Regions from separate parts of the Piscibacillus salipiscarius genome, predicted to be linked through region 4. Evidence: riboswitches for the same ligand, from Rfam matches in the RefSeq annotation. Region 4 holds a riboswitch; each other region holds the start of a gene.

Region 1 (3,608 bases), on a different contig from region 4:
CGTCCGTTCATAAAAATCATCTGAGCTTTCATCCCGCTATGGCGAAGAAGGTCTTTCCTATTCCGTTCGCCGTCATGAAGCTCATCTGCTTTCAGGTCCGATAAGTATAAGCCGACTAGCCCTGACACAATTAGCTGGTGGAAGTCAGAGTCAGGGAGTTTTTTCGTCGACATCCTGCTGCCATCGATAAAAAATTTTAACCGTTCTATCGTTTTATGTTCGTCTTCATAGTAATGACAGAAATTCAAATCGCCTTCCTGTTCATCTTCATTCTGATCAATGTAGTAATCCAGTAAAATATGTAGCCCTTGCATGTAAGGAAAATAAGCCTTCATAACCTGTCCGCTATAATCGTAACCGTCTAGTGCATATGAAATGATAGAAAAAATGCCAATTGTCGAACCTGTCACAGCAGAAAACTCATTCCACAAAACAAATTCGTGCTCATTCTCTTCATCGTACCAACCTGTGAGCCTCGGCACGCGTTCATCGAGCTTGACGTGTTTATGAACTTGAAGATCGATATACAACTGTGCGAGTCGTCTGACAGCTGGGTAAACACGCTCATAATTCGGGATTTTTTGAACAACCTCCTGACAAGTATCAACTAATGAAGCTAAATAACCACCATCATCCTGATCTTCTCTAAGTTCGTAATAATTCGGATGTTCATTTACAGGTTCATTTAAAATGGCATTGAGCATCGAATCATGTAAACGTCTGAAGTCATCAGGATCCATCGATGTACTGCGGTCGCAAAGGTTGTCTAAATAATCACTGATGGTCTGATAAGCCACAATAAACTTGACCGCTTCTTTCCACCGACTCTTAGCCAAAGTTGCATAGATCGCCCCGCCTTCACAGTGAAAGGTTTTCGTATCAATGCTTGCTTTTGCCTGCTTGTTCAGTTCGTCATTTGGTACGCGTTCGGCAAAATTCTCCCAACGGTTTAAGTTGGTTCGAACTTCGGGAAAGATATGTCTGTAACATGTGAAAAGTAGTTTTGGCAACGTTTTCGGGACATTAACTGACAACGTAAATCCTCCTATACTGAATCTTCATTTAGGTGTTGATCTATAAATGAGATAACGTCTTTTAAAACCAACTCTCTCTCTGGTTCGTTTAAAATCTCGTGGTAAAGTTCTTCATAGATTTTAATAGATTTATCGGAGACATCGATTGAGTTAAACCACTCTTTAACCGCTTCAACATCGACTAAGTGATCATCCCCACCTTGAAGTAGAATCGTTGGAATGTCTGGGTATTTATGAATCTTTTTAAATGCGAGCGCAATAGCCCTTTCAAATTCATGATACCAACGAACGGATACTTTTCTTAAAAACAATGGATCTGACACATCATGGGCTTTATATCCTTCGTTACGTGTTGCCATATCTGATCTAACGCCCGTTTTAAAACGAATAGAAGGAGTTGCGACATTGAGTAATTTTGATGCAAAATAAACGGGTCTAGCTAAACCATTCTTCATCCCTAAAGCTGGTGAGGATAAGATAATACCATTTACATCGGTTTGATGCTGCTGAACCGTACGAATGGCCGTCAACCCGCCCATACTATGACCAAACAAAAAGACTGGAAAGTCATACTTTTTGGCTTCATCAATCCAAGATAAAACGGTTACGATATATTCAGTAAATGATCTGATATGTCCGCGTTTACCTTTGGTCGTCCCTTGACCAGGTAAATCACCAGCTACGACATGAAAACCGAAATGATTAAACCGGTCAAAGAGCCATTCATACCGCCCTGCATGCTCAAACGCACCGTGTACAGCAACAATTACTCCTTTTGGTTGATCAGCGTGTTTTACAATCATCACAACTCCCCCTATTTTCACAAAAATATCATTAATAACATATTAGCATAATTCACTAAAAGAATAACAACTTGATACTTTCAGCAATTTTATGAACAAAACTTGTCGAAATGTGTTCTTTATCCTAAGAATATGGTACTATATTTTAAAGGCAAACCTTATGAAAGTAAGGGACGCAAAGCCACGGGCCTACGGAATCTACTATGGTAGCCGGGTTGCAATCACTTCTAGTGTTTGCAAAATAGAAGGAGTGATTTAAATATGTATAAAATTTTAATCGTGGATGACTCAAAGTTTATCAGACAAAGCATCAAGAAGACTTTACATAATTCGTCAAAATATCAAGTTGTATCAGAAGCTTCGAATGGAATTGAAGCCTTATCCATCTACCGCAAGTTAAAGCCAGATGCGGTGACGTTAGACCTAACCATGGATCGGCTTGATGGTTTTAAAACATTATCATTAATGGTCAAACTGTATCCAAATGCGAAGGTTATCGTTTTTTCATCACTTTCAAGTAAGTTTAGTCAAACGGAATGCTTTAAGTTGGGAGCTAAAGATTTTATTGCGAAACCTAATTTTAATCTACTACCAAATGCACTCGAACAAATATTTGAAGGACAAGCGGTATAACTAAAGGAGGCACACACCATGATCCTTCCTTATAAAGGACAATATCCAAAAATAGACGAAACAGCTTATATCTCAGATGATGTCGTCATTTCTGGTGATGTGACGATTGGAAAATATAGTAGTATTTGGTTCAAAACCGTCATTCGCGGAGATGTGTCGCCTACTTACATCGGCGATCACGTCAATATTCAAGATCAGTCGATGTTACACCAAAGTCCAAACCAACCGCTTATTTTAGAAGATGGCGTATCAGTGGGACACCAAGTGTTACTGCATTCAGCAATCATCAGAAAAAATGCGTTAATCGGGATGGGTACGACGATTTTAGACGGGGCTGAAATTGGCGAAAATGCTTTTATCGGTGCAGGAAGCCTTATCCCACCAGGTAAAAAGATTCCGCCTAATACACTTGCGTTCGGCCGCCCTGCCAAAGTCATTCGTGAGTTAAATGATGAAGATTATCAAGAATTAGAGCGCGTTAGAGAAACTTATATTGAAAAAGGACAAGTCTATAAAAAGCTACAAGACCAAGGAGATACACCATGACTAAAGCTGTCATTTTTGACATGGATGGGACGTTATTTCAAACAGATAAAATTCTAGAGCTTTCATTAGATCATACTTTTAACTTCTTAAGGTCTCAGAATAAATGGGTTAATGAAACGCCAATTGATCAGTACCGTAACATCATGGGCGTTCCATTGCCTAAAGTGTGGGAAACGTTATTACCTGATTTCACTATTCAAGAGCGTGATCAAGTAGATGCTTACTTTCTAGAACGGTTGATTGAGAACATTCAGCACGGTAATGGTGCACTTTATCCTAATGTTGAAGAAATTTTTAAAGAATTAACCGATCAAAACGTTCGAATTTTCATTGCTAGTAATGGTCTAACGAAGTATCTTGCAGCAATTACGAACTATTACCAATTAAACCGATGGGTGTCTGAAGTTTTCAGTATTGAACAAATCGATTCTTTGAACAAAAGTGATTTAGTAAGTAGTATTGTTCAGAAATATGATATCTCGAAAGGTGCCGTAGTAGGTGACCGGTTGTCTGACATTCTAGCTGGGAATGACAATGGGTTAACGTCAATCGGATGCAGGTTCGATTTTGCTAGAGAAGATGAACTATCGAA
Region 2 (3,608 bases), on a different contig from region 4:
CTCACTTGTGGAAATCGCGTAGATTTTTTGATTTGGCTCGTCAAAAACCCACTTGTCTATTGGCTGGTTTAGGCTTAGTTTGTTGTTGTTAAATTGTGTTTGTGCAGTTTGGTCCGCATAATTGTCCTGGTTATTAAAGATCGTTTTATTCTGTGAATCGTACATGAGCCTCAGTTGTCCGTCTGATAAAACATGCGTGATGTTACTCGGCATTGTACCAACTATTCGGAATGTATTACGATCAAAGACACTTTCTTGTGAATAGACATAGTGATCGTCCGCGCCAATAATATTGGCAAGTCTCGATCCTGTTAAATTACTTTTGCTGAATTCATTCGTATAAAAACCGTGAATCTCCGCTAGGTCGTTTTTATTAAATTTATGCCCTGCATAAAAAACATCGTTTCCATCCACGGTGAAGTTACCTTTAGGAAATGGAAAACCGTAACTCCCACCATAAGTCGTTCGACTAAATAATGAATAGTCTTCAGTTGAGAAAGCTTTAAGACTAGAACCTGATGTACCGTGTTCAGCTGCATATAAGACTTTTGTTTCTTTGTCGAGATATAAGTCAGGCTCGCTAAATGGCGTCCAAGTATCACCTTGAATGACGACATCCGCTTCGGTCCCATCTTCTAAACTTTTTTCATAGATTTCATGGTTGTCTGAGTAAAAGAGTTGAGTAGAATTAACAGCAATATGGTAAGGCTCTAATTTCGTTGTGATCGTATTAGTGGTTTCCATCGTTGTGGTATCGATCACTTTTATGCTGTTTGTATTAGGTAGTGAAACGTAGATTTTGTTATTAAACAAATAAAGGTCAGCAGGGTTTGTACCTACTGTTGTGGTCTTGCTTATTGCTAGTGAACTATGAGTGATTTTATGTAATTTCCCTTCAGATGTAAGTGCATAAGTAACCTGGTTCGCATCATCCATTGTCCAATTAACAAGATTGCTCTCTAAATTGATTTGGTCTTCGGATGCGATACTAGAATTGCTAAAAGCTAATAAACTAATAATAATTGCGCCTATTAAGGCTATAGTCCTAAATTTCAATTTAATTCCCCCCTAATTTATTTGATTGTTGACGGTCCTCCTTTTTTAATAAATTTCACATAAAAAAAGCCCACCAAAAAAGATTGGTAGACTATGAATAATCCAATCCTTTTCGGCAACCCGGCTGTCTTAGTTCATTAACCTTAGACCCGCGGCTTTGCGCCCCCACCTTTCAATGGGTTTGCTATTATCGAAGGAGCTTTTTTATAATTAATAGGTAAAACGGTTCATGAAATTAACCTTACCAAAACTTATATCGGCATTTTTTCCTATAGTTTAAGTTAATTTAAACAAAATTTTATGTTTTTAGACAATTTTTGTAGTTGATTTGCATTACTTTCGCGCCATACCTTCAGATCTAAAGCGCGATGCGAACAGTTTTACTCTTGATGTGAACAGTTTTTGCTGAAATGCGAACACAACACTCTCAGATACGGACAATCCAAGCCAAAATACGGACAATTAATCACTAGATACGGACAGTTGATCCCCGGATACGAACACTTCTCTCAGAAATGCGGACAGTTTACTGCTTGATACAGACATATTCCTCAAAAATAGGATCTAAGTCTGATGCTTTTGCGCCCAAGCGCAAAAGCTCCCTTCTAAAATCAATATAAAAGGCTCCCAGCAAAACCGGGAGCCTACCTTATTTTACTTAAATATAAGCTTTTATTATACTCTATTAAATAATTAAAATCAGTTCGATAGTCATAATTCAGAATGTGTGTTTTGGGTTTTCGTCCTTTAGTTCTAAAGTTTTGCTTTGCTAATAGTCTTCTAGAGGTGACTAAATCAATTTTCAACCATTCGCTTAGGGTATCTGAAGTGATCTCATGACCAAAGATTAAATAGTAATCTTTTAAAAACTCCTCTAACACGGTTTGGCTTTTGTACTTACAATTATTACACTCGAAACCGTTCCTGCGATACTGCATTGATTTTGTATGACAATAGTTACAAAAAGCACCCGGGATAAAGTCCTTTTTAGATAGATTCAATTCCTTTAATAGATTCATATCATACATTTCATTGTGACGCTGGAGATCTCTATATAGCTTTAACCTGTTCTGAATGTCAGGTTTATCTTTATATTTCGTTTTGAGATCATAATAAGCATGGCTAAGCTTGTAGCCTGATACAATTCTAGGATCTAATGGGATTGGTCCTTGTTGAATCATGACATTTTTGTTTGTGAAGACGACTAATGTTTCTATTGGGATATCATATCCTCTACTTTTTAGCCATTTCGTAAGAAGTCTAGCGTGTTTTTCGACCTGAAGAATCGGATCTTGGTAGCCGACTTCATCATTTCTCACTTTTTGATTCATGATTCCAGTTCGGTGATCGATTGTTACTTCGCCTGCTAGATTCTTGACTTGTAACAGGAGTAAAAACTTCACGCAGAATAGGAGGGTATCGATTTCAAAGTGAATAAATTCCGACTTCATTCGAAGGTTACTTAACTTCGGGATCTTCTCCAAAATATATTTTAAATGAAAATCAATCGATAGTTCACCATAATAACCTGAGCTTGACTTTGCAATATCTTCATCTAAATGAGTTTGAATTTGATGGTTCGGGATTAAGTTACGTCTCGTTGCTAGTTGTTTGAATAATTTAATCGGGGTCGGCTGATCATTCGCGTACAACAGATTTGCCTTCTTTCTAAGAGGGAGTTGTCAAGATTAGAGAAGTACCTAGCCTTCCCCGGAGCCAGGTTGTTCACACTCCATAGACACGAGTTTTGTTATTTTTGATGGAATCCTCGAACCTTCAACTAACCTTGACACCTTAGTTATACTACCTGGAATTGTCTGACACAAGGTATAGAAAATTAGGTTTTCTCTAATATAAAAACTCAATTTTCTAGTAGATATTTGACCTAACAAGACGATTCCTAAGATGAAAATTTAATTTTTATAAAAATGTATTTTCTTAATTTTTTTGAATTCCTATTGAATGCGGATGATTTTATCTGAAATACAAACAAACTCCACCCGGATGCGAACACTTCACTCCGAAATACGGATAAACTTCGCTCGGATGCGAACACTCCTCCTCGAGATACAAACAAACTTCGCCCGGACGCGAACACTTCTCCCCGAGATACGGACAAACTCCACCCGGACGTGAACACTTCACTCCGAAATGCGGACAAACTCCGATAGGACGCGAAAGCTTCTCCTCGAGATACAAACAAACTTCGCCCGGACGCGAACACTTCTCCCCGAGATACGGACAAACTCCGCCCGGATGCGAACACTTCTCCCGCAGATACAAACAAACTTCACCCAGATGCGCACACTTTCCCTTTATAATACAAAAACCTCCCGCCGCGGCGGGAGGTTTCCATATTTAACTGCGCTTAGTAAATTTCGCTGCTAGGTCGTCGAACAACGTATAGACGACTGGGATAATCACCAGTGTTAGGATCATCGAGAATAGTAGCCCGAATATGATAACCACGGCGAGTGGTTGTTGGGCTTCGCCGCCTTCTCCGAGTCCGATTGACAGCGGGATCATACCTAATATCGTCGTGAGTGATGTCA
Region 3 (3,608 bases), on a different contig from region 4:
ATGCAAGCACCATGGAGCTTAACTGGATAAATATAAATAACAGAAGTGGTGTTTGTTCAAGCCATGCGAAAGATGTCATTGCAGCATCTAATATGGGGGTTTGGCTAATAATCTCATTAAATAGTCCAATTGGAAGCAGGAGCACCATGAAATTTTGCATCGTCCAAATGTGATCGCCCCAAACCTTTTGTGTATAACGCATAAATGTTCGTTGTTTTTTAGTAGCGTATGCCCATAAAAATGTGTACGGAATAATAATTAATATAATAGATTCAAAGAAGTCTAACCCCGATAATAAATGCACTCCCGCTGCTACTAAAATAAATAAAATCAAAAATCCAGCAAGTGATGTAAGGTGGCGTCTATTCACATGCAGGTCTTCTTGGTCTTCATCAGGCCCATCAAATGTGATGTGCTTGAACTTCATATAGCCGAGTGATGCATCAATCAGCAGCATAGTGATTGAAAATGCAAATAAAACGGGCAGTAAGATTAAGTAAGATGAACCTGTAAAGGCGACAACCATTGCGATGTAGACTTCAATAGGACTCCACGTATTAGCTGCTGCAAAGGGCCTTAAAATAGCTCGCGTTGCAAATTGGTGGGTCACCTGACTGGATAAATGCGCAGTCTTCTCTTTAACCAGCGAATAAACTAATGGAATGGTTGAAATAAAAATAAATAAGGTTAATGTATAACTTGTCAGGTATGACTTTACATAAAACTTCCCTAAATTAGGTGTATTTTTTTGAAGTAAATTAAAAAGTGACTGTTCATAACCTCCAACGATCATGTAATGGTTAATGAACGGAATAAAATATAATAATGTTAATAGTAATGCCATTGAAGTAAAATAAGTTGCTAGATCTTGAAATGGCAGGTCATATGTAACCATGAGAGCAAGAGCAATAATTAAAAAAACGATTCCAATAGATTGGTAGGTACGGTTCGCCCCTCTAATAGAAAAGATTAAAGCCAATACACCAATAACCCCTTGAATCGTTAAGATCCCATCCCAAGCAATGAATAGATTTAAGATAAATAGTAGTGCATAGCTTGTATATAGATAAAATAATAATCGGTTCATGATATCACGCTTTCTTAAAGCATTATCCCTCCTAATCTTAACAAAATCCATCCTATCTTCCTACTTCAATTAGTTGCTGAGAATAACACTTTTTACATTTATAAGTAATACTTTTGAACTATTTTGTAAAATAACCGACAAAAAAATGAAAAAATTTCGTAATAATAAAGCTGAGGTATTATGACCTAATGTAATAACTATAATTACCATCATTCGACAAATTACGACATTCTGACTGGAAAAAGACATAACATATAGTCCCAAATAAAATCTAGGACCAATCATAAATTGGAAGTGAATCGACAATTTTATAGTTTATTTGACGGATTTCTATGAATCTCGTTATGAATTAATATGTCGTTAAGAGATTAGTCAGAAATCTAAAATGACCTAATCTCGATAAAGGCAAAACTGGTGAAAACCAGTGACGCAAAGCTACAGGGGCTTCTGTGCATTTTGAGCACAATGCCAGCCAGCTACCGAAAGATCAGGGATGTAAGTTAGCAGTATGGGCGTCCTATTTAACAAGTGACCGGTTATGTAGGTCATCCATTGCTCCTACCTTACAATGAACCCCGTCATTCGGTAATGGCGGGGTAATTTAATTTGGATGGAGGTGACAAACGTGATCCTACGCAACCTGAGTACAGATGCAGAAGTGGCACGTCATATTAGACCAGCTTACTCATTTAGTAAAAGACTTAAAGGATTAATGTTTACAGATGAGCTAGCCTCAGGTTGCGGGTTGCATATTTTACCCTGTCAATCGGTACACACACATTTTATGCGTTACCCCATTGATGTTGTGTATTTAACGAAAGATTTAGTCGTAGTCGATATCGACGAAAATCTACCTCCAGGTAAGTTCGGAAGACGGAAAAAAGGTGCGCACTCGGTACTAGAACTCCCCACTGGTACCGTGTCGCGTACCAATATTCAAATCGGTCACTATTTAGAAATAGAAAATAAAAATTAAAAGGAGAGAGTTGTAATGAAAGAACTTTTCTTAAATATGATTCGCGAAGAAGAAGGACAAGGTATGGCAGAGTATGCCTTAGTATTAGGTGTTATTGCTGTTGGAGTTGTTGGAGTATTAGTTACATTTGGTGAAGAAATTATGAAAGTATTTAATGATGTTATTACTAGCTTCCAAACAAAGCCAACAGAACCTACTACCTAATGATTAAATTTAAAGGAAAGGAGGCCCCGAGCAATGGAATGGATATTAAATCTACTATTATTTACGGTCTTATTTATTTGTCTTATCACTGATCTTAAGCACAGGAAAATTTACAACAAAGTATTATTTCCGGCGTTCTTCCTTGCTCTCCTCCTGCAACCTTTGTTATTTGGAATTGATGGTGTGAAAAGCTTTTTCCTAGGTTTTTTCTTAGGATTTGGGCTTCTATTAATTCCATATCTGATGGGTGGAATGGGTGCTGGTGATGTAAAGTTACTCGCGGTTATTGGTGCTATAAAAGGTCCTGGATTTGTGCTACTTACGGCTTTTTATATGGCGCTTATTGGAGGAATCATTGGCATTGCAATTATTTTGTTTCAAAAAGGAATCTTTAAAAAACTCTATTACGCCCTTTCTAGCATGAGATATGGAATTCAATTATTGATGCCAGATCGTGACTCCATGAAAAGAACTTTTCCATATGGGGTCGCAATTGTCGGTGGCGCTTGTTTATCGTTCTTATTGAATGGAGTGGTGATGTAATATGTTGCGCAATGAAAATGGTCAGTCTATTGTAGAGTTTTCTCTGATCATCCCATTGTTAATATTAATGTTAGTCGGCATATTTGATGTCGGCAGGATGATGTATTCTTATTCGGGCCTCCATTTCACTGCTCAAGAATCAGTCAGACTTGGCGGTTTTGGCTATACAGATGAAGAAATTATTGATTTTGCGAAGGGGCATTTTGAAACAGGAGATACTGATTTACTTACGATCACCGTTACTCCAGCAGAAGCTGAGCGGCAGTCTGGTGAGTATGTAACGGTCACCTTAACGTATCCAGTTGAACCCATTACACCATTTGCCGAAGAGGTGTTTGGAGATTCTATAGAACTAACAGCCGACTCAACGATTAGGGTTGAGTGATGAGGAGGCGGCGAAATGTTTCAGTTTTGGAAAAGTGAAAAAGGTGGCGCCACGTTATTAGTCGCCTTAGCGTTTACAGGATTGCTTGCGCTAACTGGACTCGTTGTCGATGGTGGCCTTTTATATTCAACACATGCTCATCTCCAGAAGGCGGCAAATGCAGCTGCATTATCGGGAGGACAAGAGCTGACAAGAGATGAAACGGTTGTAGAAGGAATTGTCGAGGAGACGTTGACACATCACGAAGAACTAAGTTCGTTACAAGATACAGTGGTAGTAAAAGATAAGCGTGTTACAGTTCGATTAACGAAACCAACAGAGCTTACGTTCATGAAGTTATTTGGAATCGACAACGTAGATATAAACGTTAAAGCTACAGCGAGAATTGGTGTAATGGGCCGGGCAATGGGGGC
Region 4 (3,608 bases):
TTTATATCGGCAATATGAACGGTTTGTTCATCTTTAAATTCAAGCTGCATACAGGAATCCCAGTGGCCTTTAAATGGTCCTGCGCAATCATTGACCATCAGCTGCCCCTTCTCATCATCAGCATCCTTAAACACAATCACCCAATTATCCTGCTTTGTTTGGTCAATGCCAACAATGTCATATTTCTTTGAGATTTCCTTTATATTTTCACGCATTCGAAGAACTTGGAACTCCATGTTCTCAAGTTCAGCTTGTCGCTCCTCTTGAGTCTGTTCAGCTTCAAGCTCTAATAACCTTGGAAAACTCATCGAATGCCCCTTTCTTTAAAACTCAAACACACAATTGGGCATTATACAAGAATTCTCACATCTATGCAAGTTCATAGCTTCGGATCGAATCGATAAACAAATCGACTAACCTTTCCCGGTCCACATCATGAAGTACGTAGGCATTTGGCTGCCTTCCTAATGTGTCTAAGTAATCAACAAAGGTCGTACCTGCGGTTAAAGGTGAGTTACGTTCAACCGTAACATAATAAAAATTACCACTAAATAGACTCGGGTCAATAATATAGGCTGCAGCGCACACATCATGGAGCCTGACTACATCTTCAAAGTAAGTCACATTAAAAGGCGAACCCATAGATGCTTCCTGGTAAAACTTCAGCATTCGGTAGACCTTATCGGATAAATCACTATTAATTGCACGAATGTTCTCAAGCTCGGGTTCCGTTAAAAATGCTTGCCTCGTCGCATCAAGGCCACTCATGATGACAGGAACGCCGGACCTAAAAACTAACTCCGCAGCATCAGGGTCTGCATAAATATTAAATTCTGCTGTCGGAATAACATTACCTCCCATCACCGCACCGCCCATCATCGAAATCCTTTTAATATTCGACTTTAACTCAGGATGGGTACTTAACAACAAGCCGACGTTCGTTAACGGCCCGCTCGTCACAATGGTAATTGGCACATCCGATTTAGAGATGACATCATACATCGCTGATATCGCTGTTCTTATACTTCCAGGAAAATTAGATTTAGGAAAAACCACATTTCCCGTACCTGTTTCGCCATGAAAATCTGGTGCTGTCTCAAGTGACTTAAAAATTGGCTTATTTAAACCTCGAGCAACCTCAATCTCCTTACCTAAGTAACTCACCATTTTTAGTGCATTTTCATATGTTTGGTTCTGCTCTAAATTTCCAGGGGCAGTTGTAATTAATTGAACATCCAATTTTTCATGAATGAGCGCTACCAACAACATCATAAAATCATCTATGCCAGGATCTGTATCAATAATAACAGGAGTTTGTGCCACAAAAAAACCTCCAATAAAAATGAACTTTACTTCATCTTATTGAAGGTGACCTGAAATGTTGTTAAGATTATACAGGAAAATATTACAACTGACGTTTTTGCTCAATGAATTGTTTAACGTCCTCCAAGCATAACCCAAGCTCCCTAGCTTCCTTAAGTAATTCCACCCACTCTCGGTCTAACAACTGATCACTTTTTTCCCGAACTGACACCGTTTGTACTCCTCCCCACATGATCAGAGGCAGCTGTGCTATCATAGGCCACCCCCAGACCCTTAGACCACCAGCTTTGCGTCCCACTCTTTCAAGTGGTTTGCCTTTTCTAGAACAACTGGTATTTTTTTCTTCTAATTGATATACTATTCTAAAATAACGAAAACTTCTGTTAAGTACTTAACATTAAGTCATATTTTTAGGGGGAGAATTTGATGAAATATGATGAACTATGGTACTTATCTAAAATCGGATTTCTTGAACATGTCGCACCTCCTGCGAGCAATGAGCTCATAGGATGCATCAAACATGCAAGATATAATCGTAATGAGGTCATACGAACGCCTGACAACACCAAGCATGAGTTGGGTTTTATCAAAGAAGGCTCCGTGAGATTGTATACCATTAACGACGAAGGAAAACAGTTCACGTGCAGCCTATTAGGTCCAGGAAGTACCTTTGGTAAAATGAGATCCTTTTCACTACATATGGATAATGTTTATGTAGAAGCGATCGAGCCAACGCACTTTTGTACAGTTGATGAGGAAAGTTTTATGGCACTCGCAAACAAATACCCTATTTTATTGCACAAAGCTTTAGAAACATTAAGTGATCGGCTAAAAGAACGGGAAGAACGCCTTAAAGTCATGGCACTAGATCACTGCAAGGATAAAGTCATTCACCTGCTTCAAATGATTTACGACCGTTACAATAGACCATCACATGACCAAGAGTTCTACACCATCACCTTACCCATCACCCAGCAGGAACTTGCCAACATGATTGGTTCAAGCCGTGAGTCTGTCTCTACTGTTTTAAACGAACTTGCCGAAGAAGGACTCGTGAAATTTCCTAAGCGCAAACAAATAGATGTGCATTTTTCGCTAGTACAAGACGACCCCAACCCTAAATACATTCAAGATCTCTATCAAAACTATTAACAAAAATATGACAGTGTACTTTCAAACCCCTATAATGAAAGTAAACAGTAAAAGGACGTATCAACATGAAGTGGATCATCATTAGACCCCTTTTTGCATTACTAATGGGGTTTACCTATTTATTATCACAATTTATCGATTCAGACCTGCTTCCAATTCTGGTTAGTCTATTTGCGACGATTACGGTGATGTCTTACATACCTTATTTAAGTAAAACTCCGATGATACTTATAAGCACGTTGCTGATTTTAAGTGTTATCTTTTTACTAAACGGAAGCGGGCTCATGAAATTATTTCACGGGATGAGAGAAAATGTAGGGTTACTGGCAATTTTTCTTTTCGTTCCATTAATCTCCCTTCCAATTAAAAATGGTCAGTACTTAGACTACATGAACGCCATTTTTAATCATTATGTTAAAACATCCAAACAACTCTATACGTATTTAAAAATATCGATATTAGGTATTGGGTCGGTTATGAATTTGGGTACGATTCCAATTATGTACCATTTGACCGAAACATCTTCGTTTATTGATTATCGCGATACCCGAATCAGAGCGCTGACAAGAGGGTTCTCACTAAGCTTTTTATGGTCGCCTTATTTCATTTCAATCGCTCTCATTTTAACTTACTTTAATGTGACTTGGGTTGAATTATTCCCGTTCGGGTTCGCTTTTGCCCTAGCTGGATTCATCTTAGGCCTTTTTACAATGGGATCGATTAGCGAACCAATAAAAATCGTAGAGTCAGACGAGAACATTTCTATTGAAACAGCTAAGCGTAAGTTATTTGAACTTTTATTAATCATCATCGGTATGACCGTCATCACGATGACCATCGAACACTTTGTGGATTTATCAGTATTAACCATCATCCCAATTATGGCGATCATCGTGTCTACTATATGGTCACTCTTTTATCAGTCACCGAAAGAATTCGGAAAAGAATTAGTGGACTATACTCAGGGCCGGCTTCCTAAAATGGGAAATGAACTATCCCTGTTTATCGCTGCGGGCGTATTCGGCGTCGCCATATTAGATGCAGGCGCCAGCGAATGGATTATCTACTTAATTGAGGCAAGTGGTATTAACCATCTATTAATATTAATTCCAGTCCTAGCCCTTGTCGTGAAC

Evidence for each region. Region 4 has a riboswitch for cyclic di-GMP ahead of ACFSW4_RS09410 (anti-repressor SinI family protein). Riboswitches for the same ligand answer to the same signal wherever they lie in the genome.
Region 1: another riboswitch for cyclic di-GMP. It lies ahead of ACFSW4_RS12465 (response regulator transcription factor); the one in region 4 lies ahead of ACFSW4_RS09410 (anti-repressor SinI family protein).
Region 2: another riboswitch for cyclic di-GMP. It lies ahead of ACFSW4_RS02025 (YncE family protein); the one in region 4 lies ahead of ACFSW4_RS09410 (anti-repressor SinI family protein).
Region 3: another riboswitch for cyclic di-GMP. It lies ahead of ACFSW4_RS07090 (DUF192 domain-containing protein); the one in region 4 lies ahead of ACFSW4_RS09410 (anti-repressor SinI family protein).

Annotation. Positions count from the first base shown of each region.
Region 1 covers NZ_JBHUMZ010000044.1:5,392-8,999, forward strand. Annotated here, with positions in the region: gene ACFSW4_RS12455 (tetraprenyl-beta-curcumene synthase family protein) at 1-1,034, opposite strand, end outside; gene ACFSW4_RS12460 (alpha/beta hydrolase) at 1,046-1,837, opposite strand; cyclic di-GMP riboswitch class I at 1,978-2,060, shown strand; gene ACFSW4_RS12465 (response regulator transcription factor) at 2,099-2,470, shown strand; gene ACFSW4_RS12470 (gamma carbonic anhydrase) at 2,489-3,016, shown strand; gene ACFSW4_RS12475 (HAD hydrolase-like protein) at 3,013-3,608, shown strand, end outside.
Region 2 covers NZ_JBHUMZ010000009.1:27,390-30,997, forward strand. Annotated here, with positions in the region: gene ACFSW4_RS02025 (YncE family protein) at 1-1,056, opposite strand, end outside; cyclic di-GMP riboswitch class I at 1,168-1,252, opposite strand; gene ACFSW4_RS02030 (NERD domain-containing protein) at 1,701-2,708, opposite strand; gene ACFSW4_RS02035 (efflux RND transporter permease subunit) at 3,415-3,608, opposite strand, start outside.
Region 3 covers NZ_JBHUMZ010000019.1:33,143-36,750, reverse strand. Annotated here, with positions in the region: gene ACFSW4_RS07095 (hypothetical protein) at 1-1,138, opposite strand, end outside; cyclic di-GMP riboswitch class I at 1,482-1,571, shown strand; gene ACFSW4_RS07090 (DUF192 domain-containing protein) at 1,713-2,063, shown strand; gene ACFSW4_RS07085 (Flp family type IVb pilin) at 2,079-2,267, shown strand; gene ACFSW4_RS07080 (A24 family peptidase) at 2,301-2,810, shown strand; gene ACFSW4_RS07075 (TadE/TadG family type IV pilus assembly protein) at 2,812-3,195, shown strand; gene ACFSW4_RS07070 (pilus assembly protein TadG-related protein) at 3,211-3,608, shown strand, end outside.
Region 4 covers NZ_JBHUMZ010000021.1:148,548-152,155, forward strand. Annotated here, with positions in the region: gene ACFSW4_RS09400 (hypothetical protein) at 1-308, opposite strand, end outside; gene ACFSW4_RS09405 (nucleoside hydrolase) at 370-1,323, opposite strand; gene ACFSW4_RS09410 (anti-repressor SinI family protein) at 1,406-1,579, opposite strand; cyclic di-GMP riboswitch class I at 1,560-1,649, opposite strand; gene ACFSW4_RS09415 (Crp/Fnr family transcriptional regulator) at 1,750-2,475, shown strand; gene ACFSW4_RS09420 (hypothetical protein) at 2,541-3,608, shown strand, end outside.